DNA from 3 places in the Geodermatophilus sp. SYSU D00965 genome. Region 1 is predicted to be linked to each of the others. Evidence: riboswitches for the same ligand, from Rfam matches in the RefSeq annotation. Region 1 holds a riboswitch; each other region holds the start of a gene.
What was found. A riboswitch is a leader RNA that binds a small molecule or an ion and turns the genes downstream of it on or off. The one in region 1 is predicted to bind cyclic di-AMP.
Positions count from the first base shown of each region.

Region 2: linked by a shared signal. The riboswitch ahead of ACI789_RS18055 (C40 family peptidase) and the one ahead of ACI789_RS02680 (C40 family peptidase) in region 1 are both predicted to bind cyclic di-AMP.
Region 3: linked by a shared signal. The riboswitch ahead of ACI789_RS11820 (transglycosylase family protein) and the one ahead of ACI789_RS02680 (C40 family peptidase) in region 1 are both predicted to bind cyclic di-AMP.

Region 1 covers NZ_JBJGYQ010000002.1:227,598-230,858, reverse strand. The annotation lists gene ACI789_RS02700 (SMP-30/gluconolactonase/LRE family protein) at 1-295, shown strand, start outside; gene ACI789_RS02695 (hypothetical protein) at 297-506, opposite strand; gene ACI789_RS02690 (hypothetical protein) at 536-919, opposite strand; gene ACI789_RS02685 (hypothetical protein) at 963-1,124, opposite strand; cyclic di-AMP (ydaO/yuaA leader) riboswitch at 1,456-1,603, shown strand; gene ACI789_RS02680 (C40 family peptidase) at 1,616-2,128, shown strand; gene ACI789_RS02675 (hypothetical protein) at 2,169-2,549, opposite strand; gene ACI789_RS02670 (HAD domain-containing protein) at 2,738-3,247, shown strand; gene ACI789_RS02665 (hypothetical protein) at 3,254-3,261, opposite strand, start outside.
Region 2 covers NZ_JBJGYQ010000019.1:90,598-93,858, forward strand. The annotation lists gene ACI789_RS18045 (DEDD exonuclease domain-containing protein) at 1-308, opposite strand, end outside; gene ACI789_RS18050 (hypothetical protein) at 515-829, shown strand; cyclic di-AMP (ydaO/yuaA leader) riboswitch at 1,039-1,209, shown strand; gene ACI789_RS18055 (C40 family peptidase) at 1,226-2,311, shown strand; gene ACI789_RS18060 (M48 family metallopeptidase) at 2,529-3,261, shown strand, end outside.
Region 3 covers NZ_JBJGYQ010000010.1:159,064-162,324, reverse strand. The annotation lists gene treY (malto-oligosyltrehalose synthase) at 1-1,603, shown strand, start outside; cyclic di-AMP (ydaO/yuaA leader) riboswitch at 1,923-2,065, shown strand; gene ACI789_RS11820 (transglycosylase family protein) at 2,068-2,646, shown strand; gene ACI789_RS11815 (hypothetical protein) at 2,667-3,261, opposite strand, start outside.

The DNA of each region.
Region 1 (3,261 bases):
GCTCGGCCAGCTGGTGGTGGCCCCCGACGGCTGCGCGCTGGACGCCGAGGGACGGATCTGGGCCGCCGACGCGGTCGGCGGCCGGGTGGTGCGGGTGGCCGAGGGCGGGGAGGTCGTCGACGAGGTCGCCGCGCCGGACGGGCTCGGGGTCTACGCCTGCATGCTCGGCGGGGACGACGGCCGCACGCTGCTGATGTGCTGCGCGCCGGACTTCTACGAGCACAACCGCGCGCCGGTGCGCGAGGCGGTGCTGGTGGCGACCGAGGTCGACGTCCCCCACGCCGGCCGCCCGTAGGTCAGCTCCCGGTGGCCCCGGGCGGCGGCTGGCTGGAGCTGTGCGGGACGCTGGGGTCCTCGGTCCCGATGGTGCCGCCCTTCGCGGCGCGCGGCTCCTCCGCCTCCGACGGGGGCCCGACCAGGTCCTCCTCCGGACGCGTGCCCGGGACCTCGTCGGTCGGTTCGTTGACGCCCCCGGCGGGACGGCCGGTCATGTTGCCTTCGGACATGCCTGCCCGGTACCCGGGACGGGCGGTGGTCAGTCGGCTCGGAGGACCCGGACCGGGGAGCCGACGAGGAAGGCGGCGACGTCCTCGACGGCCTCCCGGTAGAAGACCTCGTAGGTGCGGCAGACAGTGACGCCGCGCTCGCGGGCGGCGGCCAGGTCGATGGCGGCGTTGCGCGCGCCGGTGGTGACCAGCAGCCGCAGGTTCGGCAGGCGGTCGAGCAGGCTGCGCGGGAACGGGGTGCGCTCGCGCATGACCACGACGACGTCGAAGGGAGCGAGCCGCTCGGCGACGGCATCCTCTACGTCGAGGTGGTCGGGGAAGGTGACGACGTCCAGCGGTTGGGGGACGCGGGACCAGTCGGCGAACTCCGCCGCGGCGGACTGGTAGTCGTCGAGGACGGCGACCCGGTGCACGCGGCCCCCGCCCGGGACCGGGCGGGGGCCGCGTGCGGGCGGCTCAGCGGCCGTAGCCCTTGCCGCCGCGGTTCTTCCCGGCCTGCTTGGCCTGGAAGTCCGCGATGAACTGCTTGATCTTGGCCTGGTTCTGCGGCTTGCGGGCCTCCTGGATGACCTTCGCCGCGATCCCCGACGCCACCAGCTTCCGGATCATGCCGGCCATGGGGGTGTCCCTCCTCGTTCTCGGTTACCTGCAGTCGTGCCCGCCCAACGGTCGCGCCAATCCCCGGGTTCCGGACGCCGTCCGCAGTGCGTCCGTCACTGCGCGTGCGGACACTCCGCGACCCGACGACTTTGGTCCCGACGCCTTGACCTGCGAAAACGCATCCATGACATTCCCGCGCGCTCCGTAGTGACGCGTGGTCGCGGCGGCGTGTCGCCATGCGGACACGCCGCCGTTGCGCGGCCGATCGGCCGGCTGCGACGCCCGGGAACCGCCCATACGGTCGTGCGCGGTCCTGCCGGGCCCCTCGTCACCGAACCGTGGTGACACCGGCCGGACTACGCCGAACCGGACACGGTCATCCGCCGTGCCCGGACCGGGGACCCACCGAATCCCTGGGGTGAAGCGCGTTCGCGCGCCGGGCGACTCCCCCGTCCGAACCCGTCAGCTAACCCGGTAGGCGGCCGTGGAGAACAGGAGAACCGTCGTCGATGACGACTGCCCGCACGTCCTTCGCTCGTCGCTCGTTCCGCGGGATCGCCGTCGCCGCTGTTGCCGGCGCCGCCGTGACCCTCGCCCCCGCCACCGCCTCGGCTGACGCCGGTGACGGCGGCTCCGGCGCCGTCGCCGTCGCTGCTGCCGCGGCCCCGAACGGGGCTGCGCAGAAGGCCGTCGACACCGCCCTCGCCCAGCAGGGCGACCCGTACGGCTGGGGCGCCGCCGGCCCCAACGCCTTCGACTGCTCGGGGCTGACCAGCTTCGCCTACCGCGAGGCCGGCATCTCGATCCCGCGGACCTCGCGGGCGCAGTCCGGCTTCGGCACCCCGGTGGCGAAGTCCGACCTCAAGCCCGGTGACCTGGTGTTCTTCTACAGCCCGGTCTCGCACGTCGGCATGTACATCGGCAACGGCCAGATGGTGCACGCCTCCACGGCCGGCCAGCCGGTGAAGGTCGTCAACCTCGACTCGATGCCCGGCTTCAACGGGGCTCGCCGGGTCGCGTGAGTCGCGGCGCCCGGGCGGTTCTCCCGAGCGGCCCGGGCGCTCACTCCAGCCGGCAGGGCACGGGGGCCTGCTCGGCCGACTGGAGTGAGAAGACCGCGCCGGCGTCACCCGGCCAGGAGTGCAGGAACAGCAGCCCGACGCGGGTGTTCAGGAACCCGCCCGGGCCCTGTGCCTGCACCAGGGCCGTGAGGGCGCCGGTGTCGTGGTTGCGGTAGCGCCGCAACTCGTCGCCGGCGGCCAGGGTGACGACGTCGTCGTCGACCGCGCCCATGACGAGCACCGCCTGCCAGTGGTCGGCGGGGTCGTTCTGGCACAGCCGGACGTGCACCGGGTGCGGCGCGTGGCCGCGGGCGCGCCGGTCGCACGCGGTGGCGTGCTCGACCCGGCTCGGGCCCGGGTACGGCTCGAGGTGGTCGGACACCGGCTCCCCCTTCGAAACGTGCGCGGCCGGATCACCGGCCGACCATCAGTGCAGCACGGGACATGACCCGTGAGCGGGGCCGACGAACGCGGTGGACGCCGAAGTCGCCCGCTCGCGTGGGTGAGCCCGTGGCCCGGTGACGCAGCGTGCCCGGGGTGCGCGGCCCGCCGGCGGGGTACCGCACCCCCATGGCCGACGTCCCGATCCTGCTGCTGGACGTCGACGGGGTGCTCAACGCGGCCTGCGTGGACCTGCCCGAGGGCTGGCAGCGCGGCACGTTCAACGGGTTCGTGCTGTCGTGGGACCCGACGGTCACCGCGCGGCTGCGCGAGCTGCACGAGTCGGGCCGGGTGGAGATCCACTGGCTGACCACGTGGGCCGGGGACGCCGACCGGCTGCTGGCCGAGCCGATGGGGCTGCCGCGCGGACTGCGCACCCACGAGCGGAACGGCGCCAGCCCGACCGGGTTCGCCGGACCGCTGGGTGGCGCGTCGGGCTGGTGGAAGCTCGACCTGGCCCGCGAGGTGGCCGAGGCCGAACCGGACCGGCGGATCGTCTGGATCGACGACGACCTCGCCGAGCAGGCCGAGGACACCGGCGAGTGGCTCGCCGCGCACCCGCACGTGCTCGTCGTCGCACCGGACCTGTGGGCCGGGCTCACCCACGCGCAGCTCGACGAGATCGAGGCCTGGCTCTGATCCGGCTCAACCGG
Region 2 (3,261 bases), on a different contig from region 1:
GTGGTGATGCCGGTCAGCACGCTGATGTAGGGCGGGATCGCGCAGCCCGGGTCGACGAGGGTCTGGAACTCGCCGAGGACCTGGCCGCCGCGGACCTTGACCGCGCCGATCTCGGTGATCGCGCTGTCCTTCGGGGAACCCCCGGTGGTCTCCAGGTCGACGACGACGAACGTCACCTCCGCGAGCGGGGTGCCCAGCTCGTCGATGGTGGCCTGCTCGTAGCGGGGGAGGCCCGCCGCGGCTCGCGCGGCCGTCCCGGCCAGGTGGGCGGGGGAGAGCGGCACCTGCCGGGGAAGGGAGGACGGCACGGGGCGGACGGTAGGTCGGGCCAGTGACAGTCCCGGGGACGCGCGCCGGGTCCCGGCCGGATCACCACTGCCCCGGGACGCCGCGCGGACGGCGGGCACCGCGCGGGCGCACGGAACTGTCGGTGGCCGTCCCTACCGTGCCAGCCGGACCGACCGAGGCCATGGAGGGCCTCCACGACCGGGGTCGGCCGGGTGAGGAGTGGGCCATGTTGATCGACTGCGAGACCTGCACCGTGCGGGGCACCGGCTGCGCCGACTGCGTCGTCACCGTGCTGCTGGGGGCGCCGCCGGGCTGGCGGACCGAGGACCCGACCGTCGTGCCGATGACCGCGCGGCGCGGCGCGGAGGCGACCGGGGACGGCGTCGTCCCGGGCCCGGGCGTCGTCGTGGAGTTCGACGAGGTGGAGCGCCGCGCCGTGCGGGCCCTCGCCGAGGGCGGTCTCGTGCCGCCGCTGCGGCACCAGGCCGAGCCGGAGCAGAGGTCGGGTGGGGCCGGGCGGGGCCGGTGGCGCACCGGGTGACCCGGTCCGTGCGGCCGGGTCGCCCGCAGGCGGGCGCGGGGTCCATCCCGGCGGCGTGTCGGGCCGGGCGATCCTGTGGATGTCCCCACAGTTCCCGCTGGCCCCATTTGTCACAACTTCATCACGCCCGTACGGTGAGCCGGTCCGACCGGGTGGTCGTCACCCGCAGAGAGGTGACCTCGGCCGGGCACCGCCGAATCGCCCGACGCGCCTCCGTGGCGCCGAGGGGGAACCGGGGACCCACCGCAGCACTGGGGTGAGTTCTCGCGTGCGCCGGTCCGCCGGGGCACACGCGCCGGCCCGCCGGCGCGCAGAGATAGGGCACGTCTTCCCAGCCCGAACCCGTCAGCTAACTCGGTAGGCGGTTGCTGAGGAAGAAACGGAGAGCCGCCGACCGTGGCGACCCCCCGCCCTGCCCTGGGGCATGCGCTCGACCAGATCGACTCCGACCTCCCGGTGGCCCTCCGCCGCCCGACGCTGCCCCGCCGCCTCGGCCGCGGGCTCGTCGTGGGCGCCACCGCGACCCTCGCCCTCACCCTCCTGCCGGGGACCGCCGCCGCGGATCCGGAGCGCGCCGCGAGCGCCGCCCAGGCGGCCCAGCTCGTCGCGCAGGCCGGACACGACCTCGAGGTCGTCACCGAGCAGGTCAACGACGCCCGCGAGGCGCTGGCCCAGCAGCAGGCCGCGGTCGAGGCCGCCGACCGGGCTGCCGCGGCGGCCCGCGAGCAGCTCGGCGCCCTCGACGGCCAGATCCGCCAGGTCGCCCGCACCGCGTTCACCAGCGGTGACGGGATGCACGAGCTGGACCTGCTGTTGACCAGCGAATCGCCCGAGGACTTCGTGTCGTCGCTGGCGACCCTCGACGCGATCGCCGGCCACACCAACGACGTCCTCGCCGACGTCGCGGAGAGCGCCGCCGCGGCCGAGCGGGCCCAGCAGGAGGCCGACGCCGCCCGGGCCCAGGCGCAGGCGTCCCTGGACGACGTGACCGCCCGCCAAGCGCAGCTGGAGGCGGACATCGCCGACTACCAGGCGCAGTACGCGGCGCTGTCGGTCCCGCAGCAGCAGGAGGTCGTCACGGCCCACGCCGGCCAGGCCGTGGCCGCGCCCGCGCCGGCGCCCGCCGCCAGCGGTTCGGCCCAGGCCGCCGTCGACACCGCGCTCGCCCAGGTCGGGGACCCCTACGTCTGGGGCGCCGGCGGGCCGAACGCCTTCGACTGCTCCGGCCTGACCCAGTACGCGTACGCCGCGGCGGGGATCAGCCTGCCGCACTCCAGCCGCATGCAGTCGACGATGGGCCGCGCGGTCTCCCGTGCCGACCTGCAGCCGGGCGACCTGATCTTCTACTACAGCCCGGTCAGCCACGTGGCGATGTACATCGGCAACGGCCAGATGGTGCACGCCTCCACGTCGGGCCAGCCGGTCAAGGTGGTCGGCGTGGACTCGATGGGCGGCATCACCGCCATGCGCCGCATCGCCTAGCGACCGGCGGCAGGGCAGCGGGCCGGTGACCTCCCGGAGGTCACCGGCCCGCTGCGCGTCCGGCGCCTGCCGGGCCGGGTGGCGGCCCGCCGCGAACCCCCGCGGCGCCCTGTCGGAACCCGGAAGGTGGCCCGCCCCGGACCCCGCGGCCCCCTGCAGGGACCCGCCGCGAGCCTGCGAGCGGTGGGGGGGACGGGGTCCTCCTAGGATCGGCCGGGTGAGCGCCCGCCGGGCCGCGCTGCTGGTCGCGGTGGTCCTCGGGGCGGCGCTCGTCGTCGTCATCGTCGTCCGGACGCCGTGGACGCTGCTGCCCGACCCGCCCGGGGGACGCACGCCGGTCCGCCCGGGGGCGGGCCTGCCGCCGGGGGTCGCCGAGCGGGCGGAGTCCTTCGCGGCGTCCCTCCGGCCGGCCTCCCTCGCCTCCCTGGTGCTGAGCCTGGTGGCGTCCGCGGTCCTGGCGCTGACCCCGCTGGGCCGCGGGCTGGTGACCGCGGTCGCGCGGCCGCTGGGCGGCGGCTGGGCCTGGCAGGTGCTGCTCGGCACGGTCGCCCTGGTGGTGGTCGGCCGCCTGGTCACCCTCGGGTTCGCCGCCTACGGCGAGACGGTGCGGCACCGGTACGGGCTGTCCACCCGCAGCTGGGCCCTGTGGTTCCGCGACGTCGCCGTCTCCACCGCGATCTCGGCCGCGGTCACCGCAGGGGTCCTGCTCGCACTGGTGTGGCTGGCCCGGCGCGCCCCCGGCACCTGGTGGGCCTGGGCGGCGCTGGTCGCGGCCGGGTTCGTCGTCGTCGGGTCCTTCCTCTACCCGGTGCTCATCGAGCCGGCGTTCAACCGGTTCGACCCGCTCCCGGCCGGGCAGCTGCGCACCGACCTGCTCGAGCTGGCGGAGGAGAACGGCACCCCGGTCGCGGACGTGCTCGTCGCCGACGCCTCCCGGCGGACCACGGCGC
Region 3 (3,261 bases), on a different contig from region 1:
GGACGGGCTGGCCGACCCCAAGGGCTACCTGGACCGGCTGGCCGAGGCGTCCGGCAACCGGTGGACGGTGGTCGAGAAGATCCTCGAGCCCGGCGAGGACCTGCCGGAGAACTGGGCGACCGCGGGGACGACCGGCTACGACGCCCTCGCCGAGGTCGACGACGTGCTGGTGGACCCGGCCGGCGAGGCGGCGCTGACCGCGCTGGACACCGAGCTGTCGGGCCGGGCGGTCGACTACGGCGAGCTGGTGCACGACTGCAAGCGCGAGGTCACCGACGGGATGCTCGGCTCGGAGGTGGCCCGCCTGGTGCGGGTGATCGGCGAGCTGCCCGGCATCTCGCGGGAGCAGCAGACCGAGACCCTCGCCGAGCTGCTGGCGAGCTTCCCGGTCTACCGCACCTACCTGCCCGACGGCCGGGAGCACCTGGCCGCGACGGTGACCGCGGTCCGGGAGCGCCGTCCCGACCTGGCCGGTGCGGTCGACGCGCTGTACCCGGTGCTGGCGCAGGCCGGCACCGAGGCGGCCACCCGCTTCGAGCAGACCAGCGGCCCGGTCATGGCCAAGGGCGTGGAGGACAGCGCGTACTACCGCTGGGCCCGGTTCGTCGCGCTCAACGAGGTGGGCGGCGACCCGGCCCGCTTCGGCAGCACGGTCGCGGAGTTCCACGAGGCGCAGCGCCGGCGGCTGGAGCGCAAGCCGGCGTCGATGACGACCCTGTCGACGCACGACACCAAGCGCAGCGAGGACGTGCGGGCGCGGCTGGCGGTGCTCGCCGAGCTCCCCACCGAGTGGGCGCGGCTGGTGCGCCGGCTGCTCGACCTGCACCCGCTCGCCGACCGGCCGATGGCGCACCTGGTGTGGCAGAACCTGGTCGGCGCGTGGCCGTTGTCCCGGGAGCGGGCGCACGCCTACGCGGAGAAGGCGGCGCGCGAGGCCGGGACGTCGACGACCTGGACCGATCCGGACGAGCAGTTCGAGGCGCAGCTGCACGCGCTGGTCGACGCCGCGTACGACGACCGGGCGACGCAGGCCGAGATCGAGGAGGTCGTCGCGCGCATCGCGCCGCTCGGCCGGTCGAACTCGCTGTCGCAGAAGCTCCTGCAGCTGTCCATGCCCGGTGTCCCGGACGTCTACCAGGGCACCGAGCTGTGGGACCTCTCCCTGGTCGACCCGGACAACCGCCGTCCGGTCGACTACGACCTGCGCCGCCGGCTGCTGGCCCGGCTCGACGAGGGCTGGGTGCCGCCGGTCGAGGAGGAGGGCGCGGCGAAGCTGCTCGTGGTCTCCCGGACGCTGCGCGCCCGCCGCGAGCACCCGGAGTGGTTCGCCGGGTACGAGCCGGTCGAGGTCACCGGGTCCGCCGCCGAGCACGTCGTCGCATTCGACCGGGGGTCCGGGGAGCAGGACGGGGTGGTGGCCGTCGCGACCCGGCTCCCCGCCGGGCTGGCCGCCGCCGGCGGCTGGGGCGACACCGCGCTGCAGCTGCCGAACGGCGCCTGGCGGGACCTGCTCACCGGCGGCCGGCACGTCTCGGACGCGGCCGGGCTGCCGGTCGGCGCGGCGCTGGAGCGGCTGCCGGTCGCGCTCCTCGTCCGGGACTGAAGAAGGACCCCTCTGCCCCCCCGTCACTCGCAGGCTCGTGGCGGGACCCTGCAGAGGGGCCATGGAGGGTGGCCGCTCCGGCGCGTCACCAGGCTCGTGGCGGGACCCTGCAGAGGGGCCTAGAACGACGTCACGGGACTCACGACGGAGAGTCGTCGGCCGGGGGCGGTGCGCCGCCCCCGGCCCGGCCTGTCGCGCCACGCCGGGGCGGCACGCCGGTGCCCGCGCGCGGACCGGGACGTCCGCCCCTAGCGTCCCGCGCGTGCTCCGGCTGTCCGGCCGGGCACGGCGCCGTCCCGCCCAACCCCGTCCGGCGGCGTCCGCCTCTGCACCAACCGTGGACGGGGGTGGGGGACCCACCTACGGCGCTGCGCGCGCCTGGGGGTGAAGCCGCGTTCCGCGGCCGGGCACCGATCGCCCGAACCCGACAGCTAACCCCGCCGGCGGTCGATCGGAGGACCTCCATGCCCCAGCACGACCGATCCCGCACGCCCTCTCGCGCCCTGCGCCGCGGCGCCGTCGTCCTCGCCGGCGCGGCCGCCGTCTCCGCCCTCGCCCTCCCCGGATCCGCCTCGGCCGCGGAGCACAACTGGGACGGCGTCGCGCAGTGCGAGTCCAGCGGGAACTGGCACATCAACACCGGCAACGGCTACTACGGCGGGCTGCAGTTCAGCGCGAGCACCTGGGCGGCCTACGGCGGCCGGGAGTTCGCGTCCAACGCCCACCTGGCCAGCAAGGCGCAGCAGATCGTGGTCGCCGAGCGCACCCTCGACGGGCAGGGCATCGGCGCCTGGCCGAACTGCGGGCGGTACCTGACCGGCGGCTCGTCGGCGCAGGCGGCCGCACCGGCGCAGGCGGCGGCACCGGAGCGGGCGTCGCGCGCCGACCGGGCGGCGTCCGGGAGCTACGTCGTCCAGGCCGGGGACACGCTCGGCACCATCGCCGCCCGGCACGGCATGGGCTGGCGCGAGCTGTACGCGCAGAACCGCGACCGGGTGGCCGACCCCGACGTGATCCGCGTGGGCCAGTCGCTGGTCGTCTGAGCCCGCCGTCCGCGCGCAGGTCACGGGGGGCCGGGCCGGCCCCCCGTGACCTGGCCGGCGCCGCGCAGCGGCAGCGGTCGTCGAGCCGTGGCCGCGCCCCGGGCGACGCCGACCGCCAGCGGCCAGTCCGGGTCGGCCCAGTAGCGGCTGTGTGCGTACAGCGGCGGCTCCGGCGCGGACTGGTTGGTCGGGTCCGAGGCCACCGGGTCGAGCAGGCGCCATTCGCCGCCGCAGACCCGGCGCAGGGTGCGGGGATCGCGCCAGTCGTCCTCCGGACCCTCGTCCCAGAGCCGACGTGACCGCAGCGGTCCGGTCTCCGGCGTCCGCTCCCAGCTCCGGACCGGCCCGGCGACCGGGTCGGTCTCGCGGAACAGGCTCACCCAGCGCTCCCCCCAGGTGTCGCTCAGCCAGCGGAGCACGTCCGGGCCGACGTGCGCGGGGAACGCGCGGCAGAACTGCATGCGCAACTGGGAGCCGAAGGTCACCAACCCGACCCTCGGGTAGAGCTCGGGTGCGATCGAGCGCAGCGCGGCCAGGCCGATCAGGCTCCCCTGGCTGTGCGCGGCCACGACCACCTGCTCGGCGTCCCCCTCCGCGGACAGCAGCCACTCGATG